3 regions of the Streptomyces sp. NPDC017448 genome follow, and region 2 is predicted to be linked to each of the others. Evidence: riboswitches for the same ligand, from Rfam matches in the RefSeq annotation. Region 2 holds a riboswitch; each other region holds the start of a gene.
What was found. Region 2 has a riboswitch for thiamine pyrophosphate ahead of thiO (glycine oxidase ThiO). Riboswitches for the same ligand answer to the same signal wherever they lie in the genome.

Region 1: linked by a shared signal. The riboswitch ahead of thiC (phosphomethylpyrimidine synthase ThiC) and the one ahead of thiO (glycine oxidase ThiO) in region 2 are both predicted to bind thiamine pyrophosphate.
Region 3: linked by a shared signal. The riboswitch ahead of ACH4K1_RS08640 (thiamine ABC transporter substrate binding subunit) and the one ahead of thiO (glycine oxidase ThiO) in region 2 are both predicted to bind thiamine pyrophosphate.

Annotation. Positions count from the first base shown of each region.
Region 1 is NZ_JBIRLM010000006.1:294,609-297,829, reverse strand. Features, by position in the region: gene thiC (phosphomethylpyrimidine synthase ThiC) at 1-1,540, opposite strand, end outside; TPP riboswitch at 1,533-1,670, opposite strand; gene ACH4K1_RS13590 (YibE/F family protein) at 1,741-3,087, shown strand; gene ACH4K1_RS13585 (SsgA family sporulation/cell division regulator) at 3,109-3,221, opposite strand, start outside.
Region 2 is NZ_JBIRLM010000004.1:181,407-184,627, forward strand. Features, by position in the region: gene ACH4K1_RS09825 (thiazole synthase) at 1-520, opposite strand, end outside; gene thiS (sulfur carrier protein ThiS) at 523-735, opposite strand; gene thiO (glycine oxidase ThiO) at 837-2,051, opposite strand; TPP riboswitch at 2,049-2,161, opposite strand; gene ACH4K1_RS09840 (hypothetical protein) at 2,214-2,555, shown strand; gene ACH4K1_RS09845 (NAD(P)/FAD-dependent oxidoreductase) at 2,651-3,221, shown strand, end outside.
Region 3 is NZ_JBIRLM010000003.1:293,461-296,681, reverse strand. Features, by position in the region: gene ACH4K1_RS08645 (ABC transporter permease) at 1-683, opposite strand, end outside; gene ACH4K1_RS08640 (thiamine ABC transporter substrate binding subunit) at 764-1,861, opposite strand; TPP riboswitch at 1,943-2,059, opposite strand; gene rlmN (23S rRNA (adenine(2503)-C(2))-methyltransferase RlmN) at 2,167-3,221, opposite strand, start outside.

The DNA.
Region 1 (3,221 bases), on a different contig from region 2:
GGTTGAACTGGTCCTCCCAGCGGAATTCGAACCGTGCGTCGGAGAGGGCGTCGTCCCACTCCTGGGCACCCGGGTGCCCCTTGGCCAGGTCGGCCGCGTGGGCGGCGATCTTGTAGGTGATGACGCCGGTCTTCACGTCGTCCCGGTTCGGCAGCCCCAGGTGCTCCTTGGGCGTGACGTAGCAGAGCATCGCCGTACCCCACCAGGCGATCATCGCGGCGCCGATACCGGAGGTGATGTGGTCGTAGGCGGGCGCCACGTCCGTGGTCAGCGGGCCCAGCGTGTAGAACGGAGCCTCCTCGCAGATCTCCTGCTGGAGGTCGATGTTCTCCTTGATCTTGTGCATCGGGACGTGCCCGGGGCCCTCGATCATGGTCTGGACGCCGAACCGCTTGGCCACCGTGTTCAGCTCGCCCAGGGTGCGCAGCTCGGCGAACTGCGCCTCGTCGTTGGCGTCCGCGATCGAGCCGGGGCGCAGTCCGTCACCGAGCGAGTAGGTGACGTCGTACGTCGCGAGGATCTCGCAGAGCTCCTCGAAGTGCTCGTAGAGGAACGACTCCTTGTGGTGCGCGAGGCACCAGGCCGCCATGATCGAACCGCCGCGCGAGACGATCCCGGTCTTGCGACGGGCCGTCAGCGGGACGTACGGCAGGCGCACTCCGGCGTGCACCGTCATGTAGTCCACGCCCTGTTCGGCCTGTTCGATGACGGTGTCCTTGTAGATCTCCCACGTCAGCTCCTCGGCCCGGCCGTCCACCTTCTCCAGGGCCTGGTAGAGCGGGACCGTGCCGATCGGCACGGGGGAGTTGCGCAGCACCCACTCGCGGGTGGTGTGGATGTTGCGTCCGGTGGACAGGTCCATGACCGTGTCGGCGCCCCACTTCGTCGCCCAGGTCATCTTGTCCACCTCCTCCTCGATGGAGGAGGTGACGGCCGAGTTGCCGATGTTGGCGTTGACCTTCACCAGGAACCGCTTGCCGATGATCATCGGCTCGATCTCCGGGTGGTTGACGTTGGCCGGCAGCACCGCCCGGCCCGCCGCGATCTCCTCCCGTACGACCTCCGCCTCGACGTTCTCCCGGATCGCCACGTACTCCATCTCCGGGGTGACCTCCCCCCGCCGGGCGTACGCGAGCTGGGTGACGGGCCGTCCGTCGCGGCTGCGGCGCGGCTGGCGCGGGCGGCCCGGGAAGACGGCGTCGAGGTTGCGCAGCCCGCCCCGCGGCGAGGTGTGCTTGAGCCCGTCGTCCTCGGGGCGGACGGGCCGTCCCGCATACTCCTCGGTGTCGCCGCGGGCGATGATCCAGTTCTCCCGCAGAGGCGTGAGGCCGCGGCGGACATCGGTGTCGACGGCGGGGTCGGTGTACGGCCCCGACGTGTCGTACAGCGTCACGTCCTTGCCGTTGGTGAGGTGCACCTGTCGGACCGGCACCCGGAGGTCCGGGCGCGAGCCCTGGACGTACCCCTTGTGCCAGCCGATGGACTTCCCGGCCTCGTCGTTCTGTTTCGAGGCAGGCGTGCGTGCGTCCGATGTGGTCATGAGACCTACTCCCTACGCCGGCATTACCCGGTAACAGGTTCGGCGGTCGGCGCAGCGTTTCCCGTACGTGCGGACGTACGGCGGTCAGCGCCCTCTCAGCCCGGTGCTCCGAGCTCCCGCGTGTGCAAAGGTGCCTCCACGCTAGCGTCCTTTCCGGCGTGCTGACCAGAGGGCCCCCGCGTTCTTGCGATGATCGCCCCGTGACCTCTCCCCCGAGCGACTCCGCTTCCCAGCCGCCCCAGGGCCACTCCCACGGCCACACGCACAGCCACGGCCCGGCCGCTCCCGTCTCCCGGCATCTGCGCAAGGTCATCGCCGCCGTGGTGATCCCGTTCGCCACGGCGGTCGTCATCGGCCTGATCGCCCTCTGGCCCGGCGGCGCGCCCGACCACGAACGCACCGGCGTCGGTTTCGACCGGCAGACCCAGGACGGGAAGGTCGTCCAGGTCGTCAAGGTCGACTGCGCCGACGTCAACGCCTCGCAGGTGCCCCCGACCGGCGACACCTCCACGCCCTCGGGGCGGGAGGCCGTCAACGAGCAGGAGGGGGAGTGCGCGAAGGCGACCGTCGAGGTGGCCGGCGGCCCCGACAAGGGCCGCAGGTTCGTCGAGGTGGTCCAGCCGGACGCGCCCCGCCAGCTGAAGGAGGGCCAGGGCGTGGTGGTGGCCTACGCCCCCGACGCACCGCGCGACCTCCAGTACTCCGTGACCGATGTGGACCGGAAGGTTCCCATGGCGCTGCTGGCCGGGATCTTCGCGCTGGCGGTGGTCGTGGTGGGCCGGCTGCGCGGGGTGATGGCGCTGGTGGCGCTGGCCGTGTCGTTCGCCGTGCTGACCCTGTTCATCCTGCCGGCGATCCTGCAGGGTTCGAATCCGCTGGTGGTGGCGGTGATCGGGGCCAGCGCCATCATGCTGGCGGCGCTCTACCTGTGCCACGGCGTGACGGCCCGCACCTCCGTCGCGGTCGTCGGCACCCTGATCTCCCTGCTGCTGATCGGGCTGCTGGGCTCCTTGTTCATCGGCTGGGCGAACCTGAGCGGCAACACCGACGACAACACCGGCCTCATCCACGGCCTCTACCCGGACATCGATATGAGCGGCCTGCTGCTGGCCGGTGTCATCATCGGTTCGCTCGGGGTGCTCGACGATGTGACGGTCACCCAGACCTCCGCGGTCTGGGAACTGCACCAGGCCGACCCCGGAATGGGTTGGAAGGGGCTGTACCGGGCAGGTATCCGGATCGGGAGGGACCACATCGCCTCGGTGGTCAACACCCTGGTGCTGGCGTACGCGGGCGCGGCACTGCCCCTGCTACTGCTCTTCTCCATCGCCCAGAGCAGTATGGGGACGGTGGCCAACAGCGAGCTGGTGGCCGAGGAGATCGTCCGCACTCTGATCGGGTCGATCGGCCTGGTCGCCTCGGTGCCGGTGACCACGGCGCTCGCCGCGCTGGTGGTCTCCGCGGACCGCCCGGGGGCCGGCAGCGCACAGACGGCTACGGCCGCGCCCGTGCGGGCCGGCCGGGGCCGTCGTCGTAAGAAGGGGTGAGGGGGCACCGGGTGCGCCCGGTCACCCGGCGTTCTGCTCCTCGGCGAGGATGCGGCCGAGCGCTTCCTCCAGGTTGCCGTCGAAGTCACCCAGCGTGTGTTCCTGACCCAGCGGCACGAGCTTGTCCGTCCGGT
Region 2 (3,221 bases):
CGATCAGCTCGAAGTTGTGCGGGTTGCGGATGCCGAGCCCGGAGCCGATGGGGGAGCCCAGCGGCATGATCGCCGCACATCCCACGTCCTCCAGCTTCCGGGCCAGCACCGGATCGTCGTTGGTGTAGGGAAGCACCACGAACCCGTCGTCCACCAGGGCCTCCGCCGCGTCCAGCAGCTCGATCGGATCGGGCAGCAGGGTCCGCTCGTCGGCGATCACCTCCAGCTTCACCCAGTCCGTGCCGAGCGCCTCCCGGGCCAGCCGGGCGGTCAGCACCGCCTCGCCCGCCGTGAAGCAGCCGGCGGTGTTCGGCAGGACCTGGATGGAGAGCCGCTCCAGCACCGAGAGCACCGAACCCCGGACGGTCGGGTCCAGCCGGCGCATCGCGACCGTGGTCAGCTCGGTGCCCGACGCGATCAGCGAACGCTCCAGCACCTCCAGGCTCGGCGCCCCGCCGGTGCCCATGATCAGCCGGGAGCCGAAGGTCGCGGGCCCCAGCGTGAAGACGTCGTCCGACACGGTCAGCCTCCCTGGACGGCGGTCAGGACCTCGACGCGGTCGCCCTCGCCGAGCGGTGTCGCGGCCCACCGGCCGCGCGGGACGACGCTCTCGTTGACGGCGGCGGCGACCCCGGCGGGGGCCCGCGTCAGGGTGGCGACGAGGGCGCCCAGATCCGTTCCGGCGGGAACGGCCCGGACCTCCCCGTTCACGGAGACGGAGACGGCTCCCGGCACGCCAGCTTCGGGCACGCCAGCTCCCGGCACGGCGGCGGCTTCGGGGACGGCCGCGGGGCCGGTCCGGGCAGTGGCGGCTTCCGGTCCTGCGGACTGCTGGGTCATACGGACTGCTCCTGGGGTACGGGGGCGGCGGCGGCCTCGAAGCGGGCGGGGGAGAAGGGGCGGGCCGCCTCGGGCAGCTCGCCGGTGGTGAGCGCGTCGGCCATCGCGTCCCCGGTCACGGCCGTCAGCAGCACGCCGTTGCGGTGGTGGCCGGTGGCGAGCAGCAGACCGGGCAGGGCGGTCGGGCCGAGCAGCGGGGCGTTGTCCGGGGAGGCGGGCCGCAGACCGGCCCGGGTCTCGGTCAGCGGCAGCTCCGTGATCCCCGGCACCAGCTCGTGGGCGTCGCGCAGCAGCTCGTAGACCCCTCCGGCGGTGACCGTGGTGTCCCAGCCCATCTCCTCGCTGGTGGCCCCGACGACCAGCTCGCCGTTCTCCCGCGGTACCAGGTAGAGGTGGCCGCCCCGGACCACGGCGCGCACGGTGCGGCTGAGGAAGGGGGCGTACGCCGGGGGCACGGTGAGCCTCAGGACCTGGCCCTTGACCGGGCGCACCGGCGGTACGAGCTCCGGCGGGAGCCCCGCGAGCCGGCCGCTGAGGCTGCCCGCCGCGAGGACGACCTGGTCGGCCGCGAACTCGGTCCCGTCACCGAGCAGCGCCCCGCCCGCCCGGCCCCCGGCGACGGTGAGCCGCTCGGCGGTCGTCCGGCGGAAGGCGACCCCGGCCCGCTCGCACGCGGTCAGCAGCGCCGCGGCGAGGCGGCGCGGGTCCACCTGGTGGTCGCCGTCGACCCGGAGGCCGCCCCGCACGCCCGGGGCCAGCATCGGCTCCAGGCGTCGGCACTCACGGCCGCTCAGCCAGACCGACTCCAGGCCCGACCGCTCCTGGAGGGCGTGCAGTTCGCGCAGGTGCGCCCGGTCGTCGGAGTCCAGCGCCACGGCGAGCGTGCCGCAGGTCCGGAAGCCGGTGTCCCGGCCGCTCGCCGCCTCCAGCTCCTCGACGAACGCCGGATAGCGGGCGGCGGAGAGGAGGTTGAGGCCGAGCAGCATCTGCTCGCCGTAGTGCAGTTCGGTGACGGCGGCCAGCATGCCCGCCGCGACCCGGGCGGCCCCGCCGCCCGGAGCCGGATCGGCCACGGTCACGGTCAGCCCGCGCTGGGCGGCCCGCCAGGCGGTGACCAGGCCGATGACGCCGCCCCCGACGACGAGGACGTCGGATCCTTTCGGCCCGAGGGCCCCTTCCGGGGCCCCGGGGGTGTTTCCCGAGACGCGCATGGGTGTCCAGCCCCTCCCTTCGCCGGCATGATCCGGATCAGGTTCGTACGGTCGGAGGCCGGCCAGCCTCCCTCTCAGCCCGGTGCGTCCGGGCTCCCGCGAGTGTTCTACCGTGGCCACCCTAAACCCCGCCGCCCGCCGCCCAGTAGGGGAGCAGCCGCCATGGCCCGTTCGCTCGACGGACTCGTCCTCGCGCCCGTCGCCGACCAGGCCCCCGGCCAGGTCGGAACCCGCACCCGGTTCGCGTACCACGAGGAGGACGGCCGGATCTGGGCCGAGTACGCGGGCGGCGACGTCGTCCGCGGCCATCTCGTCGGCACCCGGGACGGGGACGCGCTCGACTTCCGCTACGTCCAGCTCAGGCAGGACGGAACCACCTCCTGCGGACACTGCCTCTCCACCGTCGTCGGCCTTCCCGACGGCCGGGTGCGGCTGGAGGAGCGGTGGGCGTGGGAGTCCCAGGAGGGCGACGGGACCAGCGTGGTGGAGGAGCTGCCTTCCTGACGGGCGGCGTCCCGGCTGCGGCCCGCCCGCGTCCCGGCGCCGCCGCTTCCGGCGGCCCTCCCCCTGACGCTTCGTCAGGTGGTTAGGGTGGACAGGTGAGCGAGCAGCAGACGGAGAAGAGCCCCGCCCGGAACGCCGTGATCGTCGGAGCGGGCATGGCCGGCGTGCAGAGCGCGGTCGCCCTGCGGGAGGCGGGCTTCACCGGGCCCGTCACCCTGATCGGCGCCGAGCCCCACCAGCCCTACGACCGGCCGCCGCTGTCCAAGGCCGTGCTGCTGGGCAAGGCCGAGGACTCCGCGTTCGACGTCGACTTCGAGGCGCTGGGCGTCACCCTGCGCCTCGGCCTGGACGTCACCGCCCTGCGCGCCGCCGACCACGTGCTCGACACCGTCGACGGACCCGTCCCCTACGACGCCCTGATCATCGCGACCGGCGCGGAGCCCGTCGCCCTGCCCGGAGCCGAGGGCGTGCCCGGCGTCCATCTGCTGCGCACGCTCGACGACGCCGCACGGCTGCGGCCCGTCCTGGCGCGGCAGCACGACGTGGTCGTCGTCGGGGCGGGCTGGATCGGCGCGGAGTTCGCCACCGCCGCCCGCGCCGCGGGCTGCGCGGTCACCGTCGTCGAGGCCGCCGCCCGCCCGCTCGCCGGAACCCTGCCCGCCGAGG
Region 3 (3,221 bases), on a different contig from region 2:
GCGGTCGGCAGGTCCAGCAGCTGGGCGGTCTGCCGGTAGACCTCCACCTCCAGGGTGGAGTACGCCGGTCCGCCGAGGATCTGCACGACGCCGAAGGAGGTGAAGGTGAAGAGGAAGACCATCAGCGCGGCGGCGGCGACGGCCGGGGCGAGCGCGGGCAGCGTCACCCGGCGGAACGCGGCGAACCGTCCGGCCCCCAGCACCCGGGCGGCCTCCTCCTGGCGCGGATCGAGCTGGGACCACAGGCCGCCGACCGTGCGGACGACGACGGCGTAGTTGAAGAAGACGTGGGCCAGCAGGATCGCCCACACCGTGGTGTCGAGGCGGACGCCCCCCAGCTCGTCGAGGAGCCCGCCCCGCCCCAGCACCGCCAGGAACGCGGTGCCGACGACGACGGTCGGCAGCACGAACGGCACGGTGACGACGGCCCGCAGCACCTGTTTGCCGGGGAAGGCGAAGCGGGCGAAGACGTACGCCCCGGGCAGGGCGATCAGGAGGGTGAGCGCGGTCGAGGCGAGGGCCTGCCAGGTGGTGAACCAGAGGACGTCGAGGATGTCCGGGCGGCCCAGCACCTCGCCGATCCGCCCGAACCGCCAGCCGTCGTCCGTCGTGAGCCCGCGGCCGACGATCGCGGCCACGGGGTAGGCGAAGAAGACCGCGAAGAAGGCGACGGGCACGGCCATCAGGCCCAGTCGCAGCGCGGCCCCGCGCCGTCCGGCCCCGCGCGCGGGCGGCGCGGGCCGGGCGGTCCGCTTCCCGGGCTCTACTTCAGGACCAGCGACTGCCACGACTGGATCCACTGCTCACGGTGGGCGGTGATCTTCTCGGGCGCCACGGTGGGCGGCGTCTCGACCCGCTCGCCGAACTTCGTGAACAGCTCCGGCAGCTTCGCGTCCTCGACGACCGGGTTCACGAACATGTTCAGCGGCATGTCCTCCTGGAAGGTCTTGCTGATCAGGAAGTCCAGCAGCGCCTTGCCGCCCACCTCGTTCTTCGCCCCGGTCAGCAGCCCGGCGTACTCGGTCTGCCGGAAGCAGGTGCCGGTGGCGACCCCGGTGGGGGCCTCCTCGGGCTGCGGGTCGGCGTAGAGCACCTCGACGGGCGGGCTGGAGGCGTAGGAGACGACGAGCGGCCGGTCGGCGCCGGTCTTCTTGCCGCCGGCGGAGCCGGAGAACTCCTCGTTGTACGCCTGCTCCCAGCCGTCGACGACCTTGACGCCGTTGGCCTTGAGCTTCTTCCAGTACGCCTCGTAGCCGTCCTCGCCCTGGGAGGCGACGGTGCCGAGGAGGAAGCCGAGACCGGGCGAGGAACTGGCCGCGTTCTCGGTGACGAGGAGGTTCTTGTACGCGGGCTTCAGCAGGTCCTCGAAGGTCTTCGGCGGCGCGAGCTTCTTGTCGGCGAAGTACTTCTTGTCGTAGTTGACGCAGATGTCGCCGGTGTCGACGGGGGTGACGCGGTGCTTCGCGTCCTGCTGGGTGTCCTGGGCGACCCGGTCCAGGCCCTCGGCCTCGTACGGGGTGAACAGGCCGTTGTCGAGGGCGCGGGAGAGCAGGGTGTTGTCGACGCCGAAGAAGACGTCGCCGCGCGGGGAGCCCTTGGTCAGGATCTCCTGGTTGAGCGCGGCTCCGGCGTCGCCGCTCTTGAGGGTCTTGACCCGGTAGCCGGTCTCCTCCGTGAACGCCTTCAGCACGCCCTCCGAGACGTTGAAGGAGTCGTGGCTGACCAGGGTCACGGTCTTGGAGCCGCTGCCCTTGGACGCCCCGGGGCCCGCCGAGCCGTCGTCGCCGCCGCAGCCGGCGAGCACGGTGACGCCGAGCGCCGCGGCGAGCGCGGTCGCCGCGTACTTCGTGGTGGTGGTCATGTGGTTCCTCCTGGGGGTGACCAGGAAGAGACGCGGCCCTGCCCGCTCCCGGGCGAACCGGAGGCGGGCAGGGCGCAACAGCTTGAGTACTGTCCGAACTTCCTACCCGGAATGACCCGGGCGAGGTTCAGAGGGTCTGCGGCCGACCTGTCCTCGGTGCCGCACTCTCAGCGCTGTGGCGCTCCCCTGTCGGAATATGAAGTTGGTTCCGGCCCAGGCTACACGGACGGTTTCCGACCGGTCCGGGAGGCCGCGTGGGGCCACGGGCCTCCGCTCTCGGCCGGGCCCCGGCGCGGTCCCTCGCCTCAGCGCTCGGAGGCCGCGAGCTGCCCGCAGGCCCCGTCGATCTCCTGGCCGCGGGTGTCCCGGACGGTGACGGGCACGCCGTGGGCCGCGATGGCCTCGACGAACGCCTTCTCGTCCTCGGGCCGCGAGGCGGTCCACTTGGAGCCCGGCGTGGGGTTCAGCGGGATCAGGTTGACGTGGACCCGCTTGCCCTTGAGCAGCCTGCCGAGCAGGTCGCCGCGCCACGCCTGGTCGTTGATGTCCCGGATCAGGGCGTACTCGATGGAGATCCGGCGGCCGGACTTCTCCGCGTACTCCCAGGCGGCGTCCAGGACCTCGCGGACCTTCCACCGGGTGTTGACGGGGACGAGGGTGTCGCGCAGCTCGTCGTCCGGGGCGTGCAGCGAGACGGCGAGGCGGCACTTGAAGCCCTCGTCGGCGAAGCGCAGCATGGCCGGGACGAGGCCCACGGTGGAGACGGTGATGCCGCGCTGCGACAGACCGAGGCCGTCCGGCTCCGGGTCGGTGAGCCGGCGGATCGCGCCGACCACGCGCTTGTAGTTGGCGAGCGGCTCGCCCATGCCCATGAAGACGATGTTGGACAGCCGCGCCGGGCCGCCGGGCACCTCGCCGTCGCGCAGGGCGCGCATGCCGTCCACGATCTGGTGCACGATCTCGGCGGTCGACAGGTTGCGGTCGAGGCCGGCCTGGCCGGTGGCGCAGAACGGGCAGTTCATGCCGCAGCCGGCCTGCGAGGAGATGCACATGGTGACGCGGTCCGGGTAGCGCATCAGGACGGACTCGACCAGCGTCCCGTCGTGCAGCTTCCACAGGGTCTTGCGGGTGGTGTCGTCGTCGCAGCTGATGTGCCGGACCACCGACATCAGCTCGGGGAAGAGCGCCTCGGCCAGCTTCTCGCGCGACCCGGCGGGGACGTTGGTCCACTGGGCGGGGTCGTGCGCGTACCGCGAGAAGTAGTGCTGCGAGAGCTGCTGGGCGCGGAAGGGCTTCTCACCGGTCGCGGCGACCGCTTCCTTGCGCTCGGCGGGCGTGAGGTCGGCGAGGTGCCGCGGGG